DNA from 3 places in the Fusobacterium sp. FSA-380-WT-3A genome. Region 2 is predicted to be linked to each of the others. Evidence: riboswitches for the same ligand, from Rfam matches in the RefSeq annotation. Region 2 holds a riboswitch; each other region holds the start of a gene.
What was found. A riboswitch is a leader RNA that binds a small molecule or an ion and turns the genes downstream of it on or off. The one in region 2 is predicted to bind thiamine pyrophosphate.

Region 1: it holds a riboswitch for thiamine pyrophosphate, as region 2 does, so the genes downstream of both, HF862_RS09725 (ABC transporter ATP-binding protein) here and thiC (phosphomethylpyrimidine synthase ThiC) in region 2, are expected to answer to the same signal.
Region 3: it holds a riboswitch for thiamine pyrophosphate, as region 2 does, so the genes downstream of both, thiS (sulfur carrier protein ThiS) here and thiC (phosphomethylpyrimidine synthase ThiC) in region 2, are expected to answer to the same signal.

The regions. Positions count from the first base shown of each region.
Region 1 covers NZ_JABAFQ010000026.1:1,300-8,527, reverse strand. Annotated here, with positions in the region: gene HF862_RS09750 (lysine transporter LysE) at 1-469, opposite strand, end outside; gene HF862_RS09745 (zinc-ribbon domain-containing protein) at 484-831, opposite strand; gene lepA (translation elongation factor 4) at 851-2,656, opposite strand; gene HF862_RS09735 (aminopeptidase) at 2,743-3,975, opposite strand; gene HF862_RS09730 (YoaK family protein) at 4,009-4,674, opposite strand; TPP riboswitch at 4,806-4,897, shown strand; gene HF862_RS09725 (ABC transporter ATP-binding protein) at 4,973-5,707, shown strand; gene HF862_RS09720 (ABC transporter permease) at 5,708-6,448, shown strand; gene HF862_RS09715 (ABC transporter substrate-binding protein) at 6,460-7,228, shown strand, end outside.
Region 2 covers NZ_JABAFQ010000001.1:302,903-310,130, forward strand. Annotated here, with positions in the region: gene HF862_RS01475 (iron-containing alcohol dehydrogenase) at 1-536, shown strand, start outside; gene HF862_RS01480 (aminotransferase class I/II-fold pyridoxal phosphate-dependent enzyme) at 554-1,699, shown strand; gene thiC (phosphomethylpyrimidine synthase ThiC) at 1,753-3,030, opposite strand; TPP riboswitch at 3,127-3,226, opposite strand; gene HF862_RS01490 (hypothetical protein) at 3,502-3,987, opposite strand; gene glpX (class II fructose-bisphosphatase) at 3,998-5,044, opposite strand; gene HF862_RS01500 (septum formation initiator family protein) at 5,069-5,320, opposite strand; gene def (peptide deformylase) at 5,351-5,863, opposite strand; gene priA (primosomal protein N') at 5,886-7,228, opposite strand, start outside.
Region 3 covers NZ_JABAFQ010000003.1:79,797-87,024, forward strand. Annotated here, with positions in the region: gene HF862_RS03530 (glycosyltransferase family 2 protein) at 1-175, opposite strand, end outside; gene HF862_RS03535 (response regulator transcription factor) at 298-972, shown strand; gene HF862_RS03540 (cell wall metabolism sensor histidine kinase WalK) at 987-2,348, shown strand; gene thiE (thiamine phosphate synthase) at 2,442-3,074, opposite strand; gene thiF (sulfur carrier protein ThiS adenylyltransferase ThiF) at 3,064-3,606, opposite strand; gene thiH (2-iminoacetate synthase ThiH) at 3,603-4,709, opposite strand; gene HF862_RS03560 (thiazole synthase) at 4,709-5,485, opposite strand; gene thiS (sulfur carrier protein ThiS) at 5,533-5,745, opposite strand; TPP riboswitch at 5,864-5,965, opposite strand; gene HF862_RS03570 (OmpP1/FadL family transporter) at 6,023-7,228, opposite strand, start outside.

The sequences.
Region 1 (7,228 bases), on a different contig from region 2:
CTCCACCAGCAGCGATTCCAAGAGCTAAATGAAAATAATTATCTTGGTCCCGTACAAGCCCTAAAAGAGTGTATAAAGCTAATATTGTAACTATTCCTGTAATATTTAAAGAAGCTAGTCCAAATCCTATAAAATAATCTTGAAATATATTATAATCTTGATTAATAATTTTTTTATCTAAAACTACAGGTGTATTTAATTTTTTTAATCCTAAAAGTATTAAAAGAACTCCAACTGCAATTTTACAGAAAATTTCATATTTAAATATAAAGTCATCAACAATATTTACAAAAAGAAATGCAATAAGTCCATATAAAACATCAGAAGTAACCATTCCTAATGCAGTAACATATCCCTCTCTTTTTCCTTCTGTTAAAGCCTTTTCCATACAATAAAATCCTACAGGACCAAAAGGAAAAGAAAGAATTAATCCAGTAGTAAGTCCTTTAAAAAATGTAATGTTTAACAACTATATCACATCCCTTATAGTTTATTTCCACAGTTTGGACAAAATTTATCATGTTTATCAACCATGTATCCGCAGTTTGGACAAACATTATTATTTCTCACAATCTCTTCAATATCATCATAAGTAACTATAGTCGAATCTAAAATTTTCTTCAAAGATTCACTTTTTACTTTATATATACTTTTACAATTTTTACATACAATTAAAGCCTTTTTATTAAATTTAAAAAGAGGAATGAAGAAAAAAGTCAGGACATTAGCAACTTGATAAAGTTCAAATTTTTCATTTAAACAATTAGTACATTTGAAATTGACTTCTTTTATAAATTCATCTCTATTACTAAACCCTACAATAAAAAACATAATTCCTCCCAAAAAAAGATTAGTTATCATTTAATTTTAAGATAGAAACAAAAGCCTCTTGAGGAATTTCTACATTTCCTATTTGTTTCATTCTTTTCTTACCTGCTTTTTGTTTTTCTAATAATTTTTTCTTTCTTGTAATATCTCCACCATAACATTTAGCCAATACATTTTTTCTGTAGGCTTTTATAGTTTCACGAGCTATTATTTTAGCTCCTAAAGCTGCTTGAATGGGAATTTCAAATTGTTGTCTAGGAATTACATCCTTTAATTTTTCACAAATTGCTCTTCCTTTAGAAACAGCATTATCTTTATGAGCTATGAAAGAAAAGGCATCAACTACTTCTCCAGATACAAGGATGTCAACTTTTACAAGGTCACCCTCTCTATAATCTATTAATTCATATTCAAAAGAAGCATATCCTCTTGTTTTTGATTTTAATTTATCATAGAAATCTAAAACTATTTCAGCTAATGGAAGTTCATAAGTAATCATAGTTCTTGTATCATCAATATAACTCATTCCTACATAAACTCCACGTTTTTCTTGACAAAGTTCCATTACAGAACCAACATAATCTTTAGGAACTATTATATTTCCTTTAATATATGGTTCTTGAATTATAAATTTAGATTTTCCACCTTCAGGGAAATCACAAGGGTTATCAATTACATAAGTAGGTTTTCCTTCCATTGTGATTCTATATTCAACAGATGGAGATGTAGAAATAAGGTCAATATCATATTCTCTTCTTAATCTTTCTACAATTATTTCCATGTGTAATAAACCTAAGAATCCACATCTAAATCCAAATCCTAAGGCAAGAGATGTTTCAGGGACAAAGTTTAATGAAGCATCATTTAATTGTAATTTTTCTAAAGATTCTCTTAAATCTCCATAATCATCAGTTGATATTGGATAAATTCCAGCAAAAACCATTGATTGAGCTGGTCTAAATCCATATAATGGTTCAGCACAAGGTCTGTTTGAATGAGTTATTGTATCTCCAACTCTAGAATCTTTTATAGTTTTAAGTCCTGTAATTATATATCCAACAGAACCAGAAGAAAGTTCATCAGTAGGTTTCATATTAGGAGAGAAAATACCACACTCTAATATTTCAGCCTCTTTTTCAGTTGACCAAATTTTTATTTTATCTCCTTTTCTGATACAACCATCTTCTACTTTTATATAAGTAATAACTCCTCTATAATCATCAAATTTTGAGTCAAATATTAAAGCTCTTAAAGGAGCTTCTTCATCATAATTAGGACAAGGAATTCTTTTAACAATTTCTTCTAATAAATCTTCAATTCCTAAATTAATTTTTGCTGATGTCAATACAGCATCATCAGCTGGTAAACCAATTACATCTTCTATTTCTTTCTTTACTCTTTCAGGTTCAGCTGCTGGTAAATCTATTTTATTTATAACAGGAACTATCTCTAAATCATTTTCAAGAGCTAAATAAACATTGGCCAATGTTTGAGCCTCTACTCCTTGGGCAGCGTCTACTACAAGTAAAGCTCCCTCACAAGCTGATAAAGACCTAGATACTTCATATATAAAGTCCACATGTCCTGGAGTATCAATAAGATTTAATTCATAAGTATTTCCATCTTTGGCAGTATAATATAAAGTAACAGCTTGAGCTTTTATAGTAATTCCTTTTTCTCTTTCAAGATCCATAGAATCAAGTAATTGAGACTTCATATCACGCTCAGCTACTGTATGAGTAGCTTCTAAAAGTCTATCAGCGATAGTTGACTTTCCGTGGTCAATATGAGCAATGATTGAAAAGTTTCTTTTAAATTTTTGTTGCACTTAGACCTCCTAAAATAATTAAAATTAATTTTATAATACACTATATTATAAAATAAACACCTAAAAATTGCAAGAGAGTTAAAAGATTAAGCCCAATTTCCATTAATAAATATTTTTTCTATATTTCCCTCTTCATCAAAAGCATCTATATTTAAATCTCTAGTTCCAAACATAAAATCTACATGAGTTAAAGAATCATTCATTCCAACTTTTTCCATCTCTTCTGGAGTTAGTTTATCTCCATTTTCTATACAACTAGAGTAAGCTTGTCCAATAGCTAAGTGACAAGAAGCATTTTCGTCAAATAAAGTATTATAGAATAAAATTCCTAAATTAGAAATAGGTGAATCATAAGGAACAAGGGCAATTTCTCCTAAATATTTTGCTCCCTCATCTATACTTATAAGATTTTCTAAAGCTTCATATCCTTTTTCAGCAGTAAATTTTATAATTTTTCCATTTTCAAAAGTTATAGAGAAATTATCAATTAAATTTCCACCATAATTAAGAGGTTTAGAAGCATAAACAACTCCATTTACACCATATTTATGAGGCATTGAAAAAACTTCTTCAGTAGGAATATTGGCTACAAATTCTATTCCTGATTTTGTAACATCTTTTCCAGAAGCCCAAATATGATTTTTAGGAAGTTCAACCATCAAATCTGTTCCAAGAGAGTTTGTTATTCTAAATTTTTTAAATTGTTTTTTATTTAAATAATTCATTTTTTCTTCCAAATTTTTTAAATGATTTTTCCATACTTCTGTGGCATTATTTTCTTCTGTTACTTTAGTAGATTTTAATATAGCTTCCCATAATAAATCTATAGCTTTTTCATCAGACTTTCCAGGGAATATTTTTTTAGCCCAAACTAAAGTAGGAACAGATATAATATTCCATTGAAGTTCATTTACCATTATTTTATCATAATAAGGTTTTAATGCTTGACTTCTAGTTTTTTGATAAAGAGCTATTTTTTCACTGTCTACACCTGATAATAATTCTGGGTCATTAGCAGCAATACTTAAAAAAGCAGCTCCTTTATTAGCATAACACATTAAAGATTCCACTTGCCAATTAGGTATTTCTTCAAATATTTTTTTATCTCCATAGATAAAAGTCATCTTTTTACAAAAATCATCATTCCAGTGGACAACAACTTCACTAGCTCCTAATTCATAGGCTCTTGCTACTAAAAGTCTTGTAAACTCATAAATTTCTATAGGAGACATTATAACAAGAGCTTGTCCCTTTTGAATATTAACTCCTATTTGTAAAGATAAATCCACATATTTTTTTAAAAGTTCTTTTTTTATCATTTTATTTCTCCTTGTATAATATTAATGTAAAAATTATTTAGTGTCTTGAAAATCACGACGAAGTTGAAAATAAGAAGCTCCAATTAAAAAATAAAGAAGAGGAATAACTATAAGAGCATCATTTTTAAAAATATTATATAAATATGTAGCAACTACTCCACCACAAAAAAAAGCTATGATAGTGGTAAGGTAATAAAGAATTTTTATATTATCCACTTTTATTCCTCTTAATTTATATCCTATATAGACTCCTAAATCACTGATACTTCCTGTTAAATGAGAAGTTCTTATAAGGATACCTTTATAAGTCATAAAGAGTCCATTTTGAATTCCTGTTGTAAAACAAAGCATATAAAGGAAATTATTATTATCTTTAAAAAATATATAAGAAAAAAATATTGCAAAACCAATTCCAAAAAAGATTAGCCCATATCTTTTTCTTATGTTAAAAGCTCTTTCTCCAATAATAGCCCCTGAAAAAATATTTCCTCCTAAAAATAATAATAACCCTATAAAAATTTTTATTATCTGTTCATCAACAGTAACATGATTTATTATATGAATAGCTGCTTTAGAAATATCCCCTGTAAAATGAGTGAGAGTTAATCCAAGTAAGATAATTCCATAGACATTTGCATAACCACTAATAAAACTTAAAGTACCTATCCAAAATAAAACTAAATTTTCATGTTGGTTCATAAAAGTTTCCTCCCCATTTGAACTCATATTATAATTAAATTTTATCATAATATTCTATAAAAGAATATGAAATTTTAGAAAATTTTATTATTGAAAATATTTTATTTTTATGATAATATATTTTTTGAAAATCAAGCTACTAGGGGAGCTTTTAGCTGAGAATTTAGACCCTTAATTACCTGATCTAGATAACACTAGCGGAGGGAAGTGGCAAAGAATAATTTTATATTTTTTGTATAATTATTTTCTTTGACTAATAAGGTTCTAGAGAATAATTTTTTTTATTTTAGGAGGAAATTTGAAAGAAGAATTTTTTAAAACATCTGAAACAGTTTTAAAAGTAGAAAATATAAGTTTTTTTTATGAGAAAAAAGATTTATTAATAAAAGATTTATCTTTTTCTTTAAAAAAAAATGAATTTTTATCTATTGTAGGAAGTAGTGGATGTGGAAAATCAACAATTATTAAATTAATAAGTGGAATTAAAAAAATGAATTCAGGATATATAGTAGGAAAAAAAACTGCTTATATGCCTCAAAAAGACCTTCTTCTTCCTTGGAGAAATGTTTTAGAAAATATACTTCTTCCATCAGAACTAAGTAAAAAAAATCTTAATGAAGAGAAAAAAAAGGCTATTGATTATCTAAAAAAATTAAATTTAGAGAAATATGAAGAAAAATATCCTTATGAGTTATCAGGAGGAATGAAACAAAGGGTTTCTTTTATTAGAACTTTGTTGACAGATGCTGATATTCTTTTATTGGATGAACCTTTTAGTGCTTTAGATGCTATAACAAAAGAAAACTTACAAAAATGGTTATTAGAAGTACTAAAAGATTTTGATAAGAGTATAATTTTTATAACTCATGATATAAATGAAGCTATTTTTTTATCTGATAGGATTTTAGTTTGTCAAAATAGACCTTTAAATTCTTTTAAAGAATATATAATTCCTAAAGAAAAAAAATTGGATTTAGAATTTATAAAAGAGGTTAAAGAAAAAATTTTAATTGATATAGGAGGTGGTAAGTAGATGAAGAAAAATTCCCCAGCCTTGATTTTATCAATTATATTATTCTTATTTTGGGAAATATTAGCAAGATATGTAAATCTAGCTTTTATATTACCTTGGCCAACTCTTATTATAGAAAGATTTTGGCAATTAAAAAAAATATTGATTTGTCATCATTTGATAGCTACATTAAAAATTTCATTTATTTCTTTAACTATATCATTGGTATTGGCTATAGTACTAGCAATATTTATGGATATTAATAAAAATATAGAAAATGCAATATATCCTATAATTGTAACTAGTCAAACGATTCCAATAACCACTATAGCTCCAATATTTATTTTATGGTTTGGATATTCTATATGGTCAAAAGTTTTAGTTGCAATAATTATTACATTTTTCCCTGTAACTATAAATATTGCTCAGGGATTAAAATCAATAAAAGAAGAACATCTAGAGCTTTTTAAAAGTATGGGAGCTTCGAAATTGGATATTTTTATTAAATTAAAAATTTCTTCAACTTTACCATATTTTTTCTCTTCATTAAAAATGGCAATTCCTTTTGTAATAATAGGAACAACTATAGGAGAGTGGTTAGGAGCTAATGAAGGATTAGGGTATTTTAGTAAAAGGATGATGACACAATTAGATGGGGCAGGAGTTTTTGCTCCAGCGATTTTAATATCAATAATAGTTGTATTTATTGTAAAATTTATTTCGCTTGTAGAAGATAAATTATTAATTTGGGTAAAAAAATAAAGGAGATTTCAATGAAAAAAATAAAATATTTATTACTATTTTTATTAGTTTTTAGTTTTAGTTTTGGAAAAGAAAAAAAAATACAAGATTTTGATGTAATATTAGATTGGTATCCAAATGCTATTCATAGTTTTTTATATATAGCTGATGAAAAAGGATATTTTGAAGAAGAGGGAATTAATTTAGTAATTCACTATCCAGCTAATGTATCAGACCCAATAGCTTTACCAGCTGTAAAAAAAGCTCATGTTGGAATGTATTATTTACATCAACTAATAATGGCTAGAGCAAATGAAAATATTCCTGTAAAATCTATTGGAGCTATTGTACAAAAACCTTTAAATGTTGTTATTGCTCCTGAAAATAAAAATATAAAAAGACCAAAAAATTTAGAGGGGAAAACAGTTGGATATTCACAAGGGTATGTGGCAGAAAGATTATTGCAAACAGTTATAAAAAATGATGGAGGAGATTTATCAAAAACAAATCTTATAGATGTGGGATTTGATTTATTAACAGCTACTATAACAAAAAAAGTTGACGCTACTTTTGGTGGATTTGTAAACCATGAAGTGCCTGTTTTCCAAGATAAAGGATTAGAAGTTAATTACTTTTACCCAACTGATTTTGGATTCCCTAATTATTATGAGGAAGTTTTTGTAGCTAATGAAGATATGGTGAAAGATAATCCAGAACTTTATAAGGGATTTTTAAGAGCTATAGCAAAAGGATTTGAAGATATGAAAAATGACCCAGAGGGAGCTGTTGATTTATTATTAC
Region 2 (7,228 bases):
TAAAACATGAATATTGCTTAGCTAATAATAAAAAAATAAATTTTCCAACTCAGATGGCTATAGAATTATCACATAACTGTAAAAATATTATAATAAAAAATAGTGAAGATGGATATTATTCTCAAGAAATCAATGAAGCTTTTAAAAATATAGTTTTAACTATAATTGTAACAACTGGAATGGTATCTAATTTTATAGATGACTTTTTAAATGGTGCTATTGCACACTCTGTATTTTATGGATTAACTGTTCTTCCTAGAATTGAAAAAGAACATTTACATGGAGAAGTTGTTGCATATGGAATTTTAGTTCAACTTTTATTGGAAAATAATTTAGAAGAATATAAAAAATTAACAGAATTTTATAAAAAATTAAAATTTCCAATAAATTTAACAAATATTGTTAGATTAGAAGAATTTTTAGAAAAAGAAAATGATATATTAGAAGAAATTTTAAAAGGACCAGACCTTATAGATTTTGATTTTAATATTAATAAAAACAATTTAAAAAAAGCATTATTTTATAAAAATAATTAGTTAGAGGAGAAATTAAAATGAGAAAGTTTATTGCTAATAAATATCAAACCATGTCTTCTCCTATGGGAGAAAGTAAAGTAATTAATAAAAGTTCTTTTCCTACAATTAATTTAGGAATAGGTGATTTAGATATTACAACAGATAAAATTATTATAGAAAAAGCCTATAAAGACGCTTTAAATGGTCATACTCACTACACAGATCCTGCTGGATATTTAGAACTTAGAGAAGAAATTTGTAAATATCATAAAGAAAATTTTAGAAATTATAATTTTTCTACTGATGAGGTTTTAGTTACTTCAGGAGCATGTCATGGACTTTATCTTCTGTTTAAAACAATATTAAATCCAAGTGATGAAATTATATTACTTTCACCTTTCTTTGCTGTTTATAGTGATGCAATAAAACTTTCTGATGGGATTCCAATTGTAGTTGAAACTAAATTTGAAAATAAGTTTCAATTAATAAAAGAGGATATTGAAAAGAAAATTACTGATAAAACGAAAGCAATTGTACTAAATTCTCCTTGTAATCCAACAGGAGTTTGTTATAATTTAGAAAGTCTAAAAATTATTAAAGAACTTGCTGTAAAATATGATTTATTAGTCATAGCTGATGATGTATATGATTTTTATTCTTTTGAAAACTCTTTTACTCCTATTTATACTTTACCTAATATGAAAGAAAGAACAATTAGTGTCTGTAGTTTTTCTAAAGATTTTGCTATGACAGGTTGGAGAATAGGATATATTATTGGACAAAAAGATATTCTTGAATGTATGAATCTTATAAATCAATCAATTGTTTACAGCCCTGTGGCAATTTCTCAAAGAGCTGCTTTATATGCTCTTAAAGAATTTAAAAGAATTAAAGAAACTCAAGTTCCTATATTTAGAGAAAGAGTTATGTATGCATATGAAAGAATCAAAAAAATTCCTTTTTTAGATTGTATCAAACCTCAAGGTGGAATTTATCTTTTTATAAATATTGAAAAAACTAAAATGACTTCTATTGAGTTTACAAATTTTTTAATTGAGAATTATGGAATTGTAACTATTCCTGGTGATGGATTTGGAACTTCAGGTTTTATAAGAATTGCATGTACAGTTAATATTGAAAAATTAAAAGAAGCTTTTGATAGAATTGAAAAATTAAAATTTTAAATTTAAAAGGAACTATTATAAAATTTATAATAGTTCCTTTTATTTTAGATTTTTTATTCTAAAATCTCATTACATCTTTTTACTGGACATAAATCTCCACACATAGTACAAACTTTTTCTTCTACAGGAGTTGAAGACTTTCTATATTCTTTAGCTTTTTCTGGGTCTATACATTCTTCAAACATTCCTTCCCAATTAAGAGTTCCTCTATATTTACTCATTCTATTATCCCAATCTCTAGCTCCTTTCAATCCTTTAGCTATATCAGCTGCATGTCCTGCAATTCTTGAAGCCATAATTCCCTCTTTCATATCCTCTAAAGTAGGTAATCTTAAATGTTCAGCAGGTGTTACATAACATAAAAAATCGGCTCCAGAAGCAGCAGCAATGGCTCCACCAATAGCTGCAGTAATATGGTCATAACCAGGAGCTATATCTGTTACTAATGGTCCTAAAACATAAAATGGTGCATTATGACATAATTTCTTTTCAATTTGCATATTAGTTGTTATTTCATGCATTGGAATATGACCTGGTCCCTCTATCATAACTTGGACATCTTTTTCCCAAGCTCTTTTTGTTAATTCTCCTAAAATAATTAATTCTTGAATTTGTGGAGCATCTGTAGAATCAGAAATACTTCCAGGTCTTAAACCATCCCCTAAACTTAAAGTTACATCATATTTTCTACAAATTTCAAGAAGTCTATCAAAATATTCATAAAATGGATTTTCTCTTTCATTAGCTATCATCCATTGGAAAAGTATAGAACCTCCTCTACTTACTATTTTTGTTAATCTTTTATTATTTTTTAATCTATCTACACAAGTTTTATTTAATCCTGCATGAATAGTCAAAAAATCTATTCCATCTTCACAGTGCATTTCGACTACTCTAAATAAATCATCAACAGTCATATCTTTTATATTTTTACCAAGTTTTACAACTGCATCATACATAGGAACTGTTCCTAACATAACTTCTGATTTCTCAACTAAATTTTTTCTAAATTTTTGAGTATCTCCAAAAGTACTAAGGTCCATAATAGCATCTGCCCCATATTCAATAGCCTTTTGAACTTTTATCATCTCTTGAGAATAATCACAACAATCTTCAGATACACCTAAATTGACATTAACTTTAACTCTTGTTTTTTCTCCAATTGCTCTAGGATATAAATTTTTATGATTTTTATTAGCTGGAATGACTATAACTCCTTGAGCTATTTTTTCCATCAATTCTTCTCTAGAAAGATTTTCATCTCTTGCTACAATTTCCATCTCTTTAGTAAAAATTCCTTTTTTTGCTGCTTCCATTTGTGTTGAATACATCTTTATTCCTCCTAATATTTAAAAAATAATAAAAAAAGCTCTGTACCAAAGTACAGAGCAATAAAACTAAATTAAACTACAAAAAAATATAAAAATAGTTTAAGTCCTATGCTTCCCTACGCTGGTATTATCCATATCAGGTTCTAAGAGTCAGGAATTTTCCTTCTCAGCTAAATTAGCTCCCCTAGCATAAATCTGTTATTTATTTTTTACTCGACCATTATACTATTATTTTTTTTATATGTCAATATATGTAAAATGAATAAATTTTAACTTTTTTTTGATTAATTTTAATATTTTTCTTGCATTTTTTTGTAAAATAGTGTATGATAATTTTATGAGAAATCTCAAAGGTTTTTCTAGAAATAATTGATTAAAATCAATTTTTCGTTATACTCATCCTATTTATTTTGTGTTATATAGAAAAGAGCACCTTTTCCCAGGGGTGCTCTTTTCTCGTCCTATAACATTTTATTTTATAATAACAAATTTTGTTTTTAATCTACTTGCTACTAAACTTACAAATCTAACTTGTTTTGTCATCATCAATGGTATAATAATTTTTCTTCTATCAAAAGTAATAATATCTAAAACAGGTTGAACTTTACCTCTTTTTCCTACTACTTCTTCTCTTAGTTCACAACTTTCAACATCTTTAAATTTTAATTCCACATCTTTACTTTTTAATATATCTTTATCAAAATCAAGTACAATTCCATAACTTAAAAACAATTTTATATGTTTAAAAGAAAGAAAAAGAAAAATAACTCCTACTACAATATCTTTTATATCTTTACTTGATAAATATATATATATTTGTAAAAGTCCAGCAATTAGAAAAGGAATCCCTGTTCCTAACCACATTGCTGTTCTTTTTAATTCAAGAGAAAATTTTTCTTTCCCTTGAACTTTTAAATCAGTTTTTATATTTTTTATAAATTCTTCATAAAATAGCATAATTAAACACCTATATTACTAAATCATTAAGATGAGAATCTTTAAAGTCTAAGTTATGTACAGAATTTATATATCTTATTGTCTTACTCATTCCTCTAACCAAAAGAGTTTGAGTTTTAGCAATATTGCCTTTTCTTTTTACTCCTTCTAAAAGGTCTCCTGTAGTTATACCTGTAGCTGAAAAAATAATTTCATCTGATTTTGCCATGTCTTCAAGAAGCAATTTTTTTCCAACTTCAACCCCTGCTTCTTTACATCTTCTTTCCTCATCAAGAGATATTTTATCATTCTTATCATCAGAACCTTTTACATCACTTCTTAAGATAAGTCTTCCTTGCATATCTCCTCCTAAAACTCTAATAACAGCAGCTGATACAACACCCTCTGGAGCTCCACCTATTCCATACATCATATCAACTTCAGAATCAACTAGGCAAGTCAAAATAGAAGTGGCTACATCCCCATCAGGAAAAACATACATTTTTACTCCTAAATCTCTCATTCTTTGGATAACTTTTTTATGTCTAGGTTTATCTAATACAGCCACCATAACATCTTTTACTTCTTTGTTTAATGCTTTTGCTACTGCTCTTATATTATCTTCTAAAGATTTATCTAAATCTATAACTCCTTTGGCTTCTGGACCAACTACCATTTTTTCCATATACATATCTGGTGCTTTTAAAAAAGCTCCTTTTTCTGCTGCTGCTAGTACAGCAATAGCATTAGGTTGTCCTTGAGCTGTCATTCTTGTTCCTTCTATTGGGTCTACTGCTATATCTACAAGGGATAATTCATCCTCTGTATAGGGTTCAATATCTTTTGGATTATATTTAAGTCCTAATTTTTCTCCTATGTATAACATAGGTGCTTCATCAATTTCTCCTTCTCCAATAACAATTTCACCATCAATTTTCATTCTATTTAGAACATTTCTCATAGCTTCAACTGCTGCATTATCAGCTAAATTTTTATCCCCTCTTCCTACCCATTTTTGAGCAGCAAGTGCTGCAGCTTCAGTAACTCTAGCAAAATCTAAAGCTATTTCTTTTTTCATTTTTCCTCCTTAAGAATTATAAATTTATTTGATTAAAACTTTATATATTTCTTCTCCTGGTTTAACCATTTTTAATTTTTCTCTTACAAGTTTTTCTCTATAAAATTCATTATCTAAATTTTTTATATCTCTCTCATATTCTTTAATATTTTCATTTAAAATGTCTTTTTTTTCTTTCAAGGATGTTAACTCTGCATTTAATCTAGTTATTTTTTCATAACTTCTATAAATTCTCGGAATAAATGCAAATACTACTATACTACTAAAAAAAATCACAATAAATCTCTTATATTTCAAAGTTGTCACCTATTTTTTTAATTTTTTTTCAGTTTCTTTTTTTATAAGATGCAATTTTTTAGAAATAATTTTTCTTGAAACAGGAGATATTCTTTCTATAAAAAGTTTTCCTTCTAAATGATCATATTCATGTTGAAAAGCTTTTGCTAAAAATCCTGTCATCTCTTCCTCAATCACTTCTCCATCTATATTTTGATATTTTACTTTTATTCTAGCAGCTCTTTTGACTTTTTTATATATTCCAGGAACACTTAAACATCCTTCATCTGTTTCAGTATATTCTTCAGACATTTCTAAAATTTTTGGATTAATTATTTTTCTAATAATTTTATCTCCTACATCTAATACAAAAAATCTTTTATTTATTCCTACTTGTGGAGCAGCAAGACCTACACCTGTTGCTTCATGCATAGTTTCTACCATATCTTCTAAAATACTTTTTATCTCATCAGTTATATTTTCTACTTTTTCACTTTTTTCATTTAAGCAAGAATCACCATAAGTCCTTATTTCGTATAACATTTCTACCTTCTTTCTTTCATAATTATATTAAATTTATTGGGTCAACATCAATTACAATTCTACAATTTTTTTTATCAAAATTTTGTAAAATTGTTGATATTTCTTTTTTAAAATAATTTATTTTTTCTTTTTTTCCTTTAATAAAGATATTTTTTCTATATCTATCTTTAACTTTATAAACTAAACTTCTATTTGGAGGAAAAATTTCTACATAATCTCTTTTTATAAGTTTATAGAAAGAATTAATCACCTCTTCAAGAACTCTTTCATCAGTAGATGAAAAACCTATATTAATTGTTTTTGAAAACGGTGGGTACTCTAAAATTTCCCTCATCTCTATTTCTTTTTTATAAAAAGAATCATAATCACTATTTTTTATATTTTCCATAATATAATTTTCAGGTTGATAAGTTTGAATTATAACTTTACCTTTTTTATTCTCTCTTCCAGCTCTCCCAGCAACCTGTGTTATAAGTTGAAAAGTTTTTTCTGAAGCTCTAAAGTCTGGAAAATTTAATATTAAATCAGCATTTATAACTCCCACTAAAGTTACATCTGGAAAATGTAACCCTTTTGCTATCATCTGTGTCCCTATCATTATATCATATTTTTTATTTAAAAAATCAAAATATACTTTTTCATAAAAATTTTTTTCTTTTGTTGTTTCAGAATCCACTCTTATTATAGGCACATCAAAATATTCTTTTAATTTTTCTTCTATCTGTTCAGTTCCCTTGCCTCCATAATATAAATTATGACTACCACATTTACTACATTTTCCTGTAAATCTAATTTCTTTTCCACAATAATTACATTTTAATTTTTGATTACTTTCATAGTAACTTAATTTTATTGAACAATGATCACACTCTTCTATATGTCCACAATCTTTACATTGAATCATTGTAGAATATCCTTTTCTATTTAGGAGAATAATAACTTGTTCTTTTCTTAATAAAGTTTCTCTTATATTTTGTAGAAGTTTTTTACTAAAAAAATTATTTTCTTCTGTTTTCATATCCACTATTTCTACTTCTGGAAGATTTGAATCATTAAATCTCTTATTTAAAATTTCTAATTGAAATTTTTTATTTTTTCCTAAAAAATAACTTTCTATATCTGGAGTTGCAGAGCCAAATATGACTTTTGAATTTTCTAACATAGCTTTTTTTATTGCCACATATTTAGCATTATATCTAGGATTAGTATCTTGTTTGTAGGTATTTTCATGTTCTTCATCAATAATTATATATTCTAGATTCTTAACAGGAGCAAATATAGCTGACCTTGCACCTAAAACTATTTTTTTGTATCCATTTTCTATATATATCCATTCTTTTTTCTTTTCAGAATCAGATATATTAC
Region 3 (7,228 bases), on a different contig from region 2:
TTTTTTTAGCTTCTTCATTTAAAATCTCTTTACTTCCATCTGTACTTCCATCATTTACTAAAATAATTTCATAAGAATCAAAACCTTTTTTCAAAGAGTTTTCCACTTTCTCTATAAATCTTGAAATATTATCTTTTTCATTATAAACAGGTGCTACAACTGAAATTCTTTCCATACCTCTATCTCCTTTTTTATTTTTTTGAATTATATAATAGTATTATTAAGATTTGGTAAAGAAAATTTAATTAACCAAAAAAAATTTTTTTAAGTCTAAATCGAAAAAAGGAAGGATTTAATATGAAGAAAATTTTGATAATAGAAGATGATAAAAAAATAAGAAGACTTTTAGAGTTAGAATTAGAACATGAAGGTTATTTGGTAGAAAGTTATGAGGAAGGGGATAAAGCTATTGAAAAATTTAAAAATAGTTTTTTTGATGTTATTCTTCTTGATTTGATGCTTCCAAATTTATCTGGAGAAGAAATCTGTAAAATTATTAGGAAAATATCTGAAATTCCTATAATTATAATAACAGCAAAAGATAGTATAGTTAGTAAAGTTGATTTATTAGATATGGGAGCTGATGATTATATAACAAAGCCTTTTAATATAGAGGAACTTTGTGCTAGAATAAGAGTTGTCTTAAGAAATAAAAAAAATTATAATACAAAGGATATTTTGAGATATGGAAATCTAAGTCTTAATACTTCTTTAAAAGTTTTAAAAAGAGATGAAGAGGAAATTCCTTTAACAAAAACAGAATATAAATTATTAGAAATTTTCTTTTTAAACAAAGAAATTGGATTGAGTAGAGAAAAAATAATAGAAGAAGTATGGGGATTTGATTTTGATGGGGATAACAAAATAGTTGATGTTTTTATTAATTCCTTAAGGAAAAAAATAGATTCAGAAAAAGAAAAATATATCTCTTCATTAAGAGGATTTGGATATATTTTTAAATTAAAAAATTAGTTGGAGAAATCAATATGAAAAAATTAGCCCATGAACTTCATAAAAATTACAAACTTTTAATAGTTATTTTCATACTTCCATATATAACATTTTTACTTTTTTTTGCTTCCTACATAAAAAAAGTTTCATTTAATGATATTTATTCTGTTGACAGTTTTCTAAGTTATGAGCTAACAGAATTTAAAGAGGAGATAACTTCTAAAGAAAAAACTGTAGACCAATTTTTTTATGAAGCTTTAGAGGAATGTCCAGATGTTTCAGGAGTAAATGTATTTTTTAGATTTAATGGAAAAATCTATTCTGATGATAAATCTCCTTCACATTTCTATAATTTTGAAAATAAAGAATTTTCTGAAGAAATTCAAAAAATAGATTTTTATAAATATCATTTTTTAAAAAAGATTGTTAGTGCTGAGGATTTTGGAAATATTGAAGTTTTAATAGTAAAAGATTTGACAGATGATAGACTTTTACTTTTTAATGTTATTATGGTTTCTACAATTCTAATAACTATTGCTTTTTTAATAAGTATATTTGTATCTAAAAAGTTTTATGATGAAGTGGTTACCTCTATAAATAACTTACAAAAAATTACCAATAATATAAATCTTAACAATATAAATCCACAAATAAAATCTAAAAATTATTTTATTGAAATAGAAAAAGTTATATTATCTTATGAAAATATGTTAGAGAGATTATACAATCAAACAAACTCCCAAATGGAATTTGTCAATAATGCTTCTCATGAATTAAAAACTCCTCTTTTTATAATCAAAGGTTACTTAAATTTAATTGAAAGGTGGGGAATTGAAAAAAAAGACATTTCATTGGAAGCTCTAGCTTCTATAAAAGAGGAAGTTGAAAATATGGATATTCTTATAAAAAAATTATTATTTCTTGCAAAAGATGATAATGAAAATTTAGAATATATTGAATTAGATATTTCAGAAGTCATTTCAAATATTATTTCAGAATTAAAAATAGCTTATCCTAAACAAAAAATATCTTTTAATAGTAGTGAAAATTATATAAATTCTGATTATTTTTTAATAAAGCAACTTTTTTTCAATCTTATTGAAAATGCAATAAAATATGGAAATAATAATGAAATAAATGTGTCTATTATCAATAATAAAAATCTTTCAATTATAATTGAAGATAACGGTATTGGAATATCAAAAGAAAATCTAAATCATATTTATGATAGATTTTTTAGAGTTGATAAAAGCAGAAATAGAGAAATAAAAAGCCATGGTTTAGGTTTATCAATAGTTAAAAAAATTACTAGAATATTAAAAATCGACTTGAATATTGAGAGTGAAATAAATAAAGGTACAAAAGTTACAGTAACAATTCCTACTACAAAAATATAAATTTTTTAATATCTTTTATAATAAAAAGAGGCTATTGTATTTTATATTTACAATAACCTCTTTTTTTATTTTAAGAGTCTTTTAGGAATAAATTTATTTTTTTAATTTGCTTATTAAAGATTTTACTTTTTCTGAAATATTTTCAGCTCCTACAATGTCACTTACTAAGCAAATTCTTTTTGCTCCTCTCTCAACTATTTTATCAATGTTATAATCTTTTATTCCTCCAATGGCAACAAAAGGAATATCCAAATTATTTACAACATATTCTAAGTATTCTAATCCTACAGGAGCAGTATCTTTTGTTGTTGTAGGAAATATTGGACCAACTCCAATATAATCTACATCACTATTTTCAAAGGCTTTTTTTCCTTGCTCTGGAGAGTGAGTTGATAGACCAATAATTTTATCTTCACCTATAAGTTTTCTTACTTCACTAGGTGGAATATCATCTTGCCCAACATGAACTCCATCTGCATCAACTAAAATTGCTATATCAATGTTATCATTTACTATAAACACAACTCCATTTTTTTTACAAACTTCTCTTATCTCTCTAGCTTCTTTTAATTTTTCTCCCAAGCTTTTATTTTTTTCTCTATATTGAATTATTTTTATTCCACCACGAATCATTTCCTCTACACATTGTAGATTAGTTTTTCCATTGGCAAAATTTTCACCTGTAATTCCATATATTCCTTCAGGGATAATTATTCTATTTCTCAAAATATCCTCCTATCTCTAAAACTTTCTCACTCATCAAAGCTGCCACTATTCCAACTTTATGAGAATATGTTTTATAATCATCAGTATCTTTTTTGAAATCTCCTACTACAATTAAATTTTTTCCAATATTTTTTATTTCAATTGATTTTGTATCATAATCTCCAATTCCAGAAGCTGAAATAATTTTTTTTCCAAGTGGTAAAAGCTCTTCTACTAAAATACTTTTATACTCTTTTTTATCAAATGCTTCCACTACAATATCACAATCTTTAAAAAATTCCACAATATTCTCTCTATCAAATTTAATTATTTCAAAATCAATTTTTATTTCAGGATTTATAAGGGATAAATTTTCTTTTAAAGTTTCGCTTTTGTATTTTCCAATTTGATTTTTGAAATAAAATTGTCTATTTAAATTTGATTCTTCAATCTTATCAAAATCTCCAAACTTTAAATATTTTACCCCTGTTCTCACTAAATGATAGGCTACATTACTTCCGATTCCACCACAACCAGCTATCCCTATTATCATTTGATTTGCTCCCAATCTTTAAATATTGGTTGATATCCATTATCTCTAATTGCTTGTATTGTTTCTTCAGCACTTCTATTGTCACTTATTTCAAATTGACAAGTAGATGGGTCATTCTCTGTGTATCCTCCAACATCTGTTTTAGAACCAACAGACATTTTTGTAATTCCCATATGCATTAAATGGTCTCTAAATGAAGCTACCTCCCTTGTAGAAATATTTATATCAGCTTTTATTTGGAAAATTCTAAAAGCTGTCATAAATTGTACAAAAGTTATATCATCTAGTGGATGGTCTGGTTGGAATCCTCCTTCAGCTGGATTTATTCTTGGTAAAGAGATTGAGAAAGATGAATTCAAATAATTATCAGTTAAATATTTTAAATGCATTCCAGCCATAAAAGCTTCTTTTCTTATTTCACTTAAACCAAATAAAGGTCCAATTCCAATAGTTCTTATTCCAGCTTTTGCCCCTCTCTCTGGAGTATTTAAACGGAAATGATAATCTTTTTTCTTACCAGATAAATGAACTTCATCATATCTCTCTTCATTATATGTTTCTTGATATACTGTTAATCCATCTAATCCAATATCTACTAATTCTTTATATTCCCATTCTTCTAATGGCATAACCTCTATTGAAACAGAATTAAAATATTTTTTTAATATTTTTACAGCTTCTTTTAAATAATCTAAAGTTACAAGTCCGTGAGCTTCTCCTGTAAGCATTAAAATATGTTCTACTCCTGTTTTTGCTATTTCTTTAGCTTCTTCCTCTATTTGCTCTAGATTTTGATGTTTCCTTACAATGTGATTTTTCTTTGAGAAACCACAATAAGTACAGTTGTTTGTACAGAAATTTGAAATATATATTGGCATATAAAGAGATATCACATTTCCAAAATGTTGTGTTTTTATCTCATTGGCTCTTCTAGCCATTTCTTCTAAATGATTTTTTGCTATTGGAGAAATTAAATTTAGAAAGTCATATTCTGTTAGATGTTCTTTATAAATACTATCTACTACATCTTCATCAGTAACTTTTGAAAAATATCCTTCAAAATCAAAATCTTTCCATTCTTTTACAACAGAATAAAATCCCATTATTTGTCACCTCTAAATAAGAAATCTGTAAGAGGAGATGAAGCATTAGCATATTTTGAAGTTTTAGCTAATTTTGAAAGATAAGCCATTCTTCCAGCTTTTACTCCTAAAGCGAAAGCCTCTCCCATTTTTACAGGGTCCTCAGCTGTTGAAATAGCTGTGTTAACTAATACAGCGTCAACTCCCATTTCCATAGCCTCAGCTGCTTGAGATGGAGTTCCTATTCCAGCATCTACAATTACAGGAACTTTTTTATTTTCATTTATCATTTCTATTAGAGCTTTTGTTTGTAATCCTTTATTTGAACCAATTGGTGAACCTAAAGGCATTACAGCAGCTGCTCCAGCCTCTTCTAATTTTTTAGCTGTAATTAAATCAGGAACTATATAAGGTAAAACTATAAATCCTTCATCAGCTAATACTTTTGTAGCTTTTATTGTTTCTTCATTGTCAGGCATTAAATATTTCATATCATTGATTATTTCAATTTTTATAAAATCTCCACAACCAGCTTCTCTAGCTATTCTAGCTATTTTTATAGCCTCTTCAGCATTTCTAGCCCCTGATGTATTAGGTAATAATGTTACATCTTTAGGAATATAATTTAAAACATTTTCCTTTGGATTTGAAAAGTTTACTCTTCTTAATGCCATTGTTATAATGTTTGAACCACTTGCTTTTAACATTGGAGCTATCAAATTTTTATCAGAAAATTTTCCTGTTCCTGTTAATAATCTACTTTCAAATTCATGTCCTTTTAATACTAACTTATCCATTTTTCCTCCAACTTATTTTTTATTTTTATTCATATACATATTTTTTCTTATCCACCAGAAACAAAAACTAGAACTTCTACAACATCATTTTCTTTTATAGTCACATCTTGCCAATTATCTTTTTTAATAAGATTATCATTTATTAAAACCACTGCTCCAGAAAGAGTTATATTTTTCTCTATTGAAGTTTTTTCAATAAATTCTTTTAAAATAATTTCTTTTTCTATTTCCTCTTCAACACCATTTAAAATTATTTTCATAAATTTTCCTCCTTTCTCAAAAATTTTTCTATAAAAAAATCCCTAGTAGAAATCTACTAGGGATAAATCTTCTTATAAAATTTTCCTCTTAAATAACTTAATAGTCAAAGCCTCTTTCTGAGGAATAATTTTACTTCCTTTCGCCAGCATTATCTGGTTCAAGTAATAAGAGTCGAGGTCGAACCTCCTCTCAGCCTTTTTGGCTCCCCTAGTAAGTTATCTATTTAATTTTTTCAAAAGTATTGTATAACTTTATGTTTTATTTGTCAAGTTTTTATTATAATTTAAATTCAGCAGCTAATCCAATAGCATGAACTTGTTTTTCAAATGTTGTTCCATGCTCTTTTGAAGTTCCATCAATATAATCTACATATGAATAAGCTATTGTATATGTTCTAGTTTCATTTGGAGTATATTTAAGTCCTATACTATACATATGAGCATCTAAAGCATAGTCAGTATCTTTGTATGTATCTTCATTAGCTCCTGTATTTGTGTATTGATATCCAGCCATTAAAGTATATTGTTCATTTAGTTTATAATCAAATCCAACTGATGCTTCATATCCGTTTGTGTAATGAGCATAAGCATTACTATCGTTAGCATCTTCTATAAAATAATAGTTTCCACTTGTAAGTAATGTAAGTTTATCATTAACATCATAAGAAATTCCTAATGACATCATTGCTGGTAAGTTTCTATATCCATCTACTAACCATTCTCTTACTATAGGATTTCCTGCTAAATTTTCATATATATCCTCTTCTTTTATTGGAGAATTTACTTTTAATCCATTCATTCCATTTTTAGCTTCAAAATCTAATTGAATTTCACTTTCATATTTAAAACCAATATTTAATCTTTCTATTGGTTGATAGTTAAATCCTACTAACCAACCAATTCCATAGGCTTCTCTTTCTGAATCTAAACTAACATCTACTTTTCCAGCTGGAATAGGACCATTTCCGTCTAAATCTAAATTATAATGTCCTGTTCCTTCTAAAGCTCTTGTTGCATAAATAAATCTAACTCCTCCAGCAACAGAGAATTTTTCATTAACCTTTTGAGCCATTCCTAAGTTTAAATTATAATAAAAAGATGAACCTTTTACTTTACTTCCTCCTAAATAATCTACTGTTGTGTTTGGTAATTTTTCTCTAAAAGTTTTTTCTATTCCTTCTCCAATAACTTCAAAAGCTGATATTCCATTATCATATTTTAAACTTCCTCCACCAGCAGCTATACCACCATGTAAGAAATAACTTCTATCTCCATCTTTTTTTACTATTTGAATACTTGGAACCATTACTGATGGATAATCACTATTGTGGGAATCTCTTATTGGATTTCCTGTTGATACATCTATAGTATTTGTATTCATAGTATAATCTTTAAATACTGTTTGAGTGTTTACTTTTACATAAAGTCCATCTTCCATAAAAGCTGTTCCAGCCGGATTATAGAAAGCTCCTGATGTTCCAAT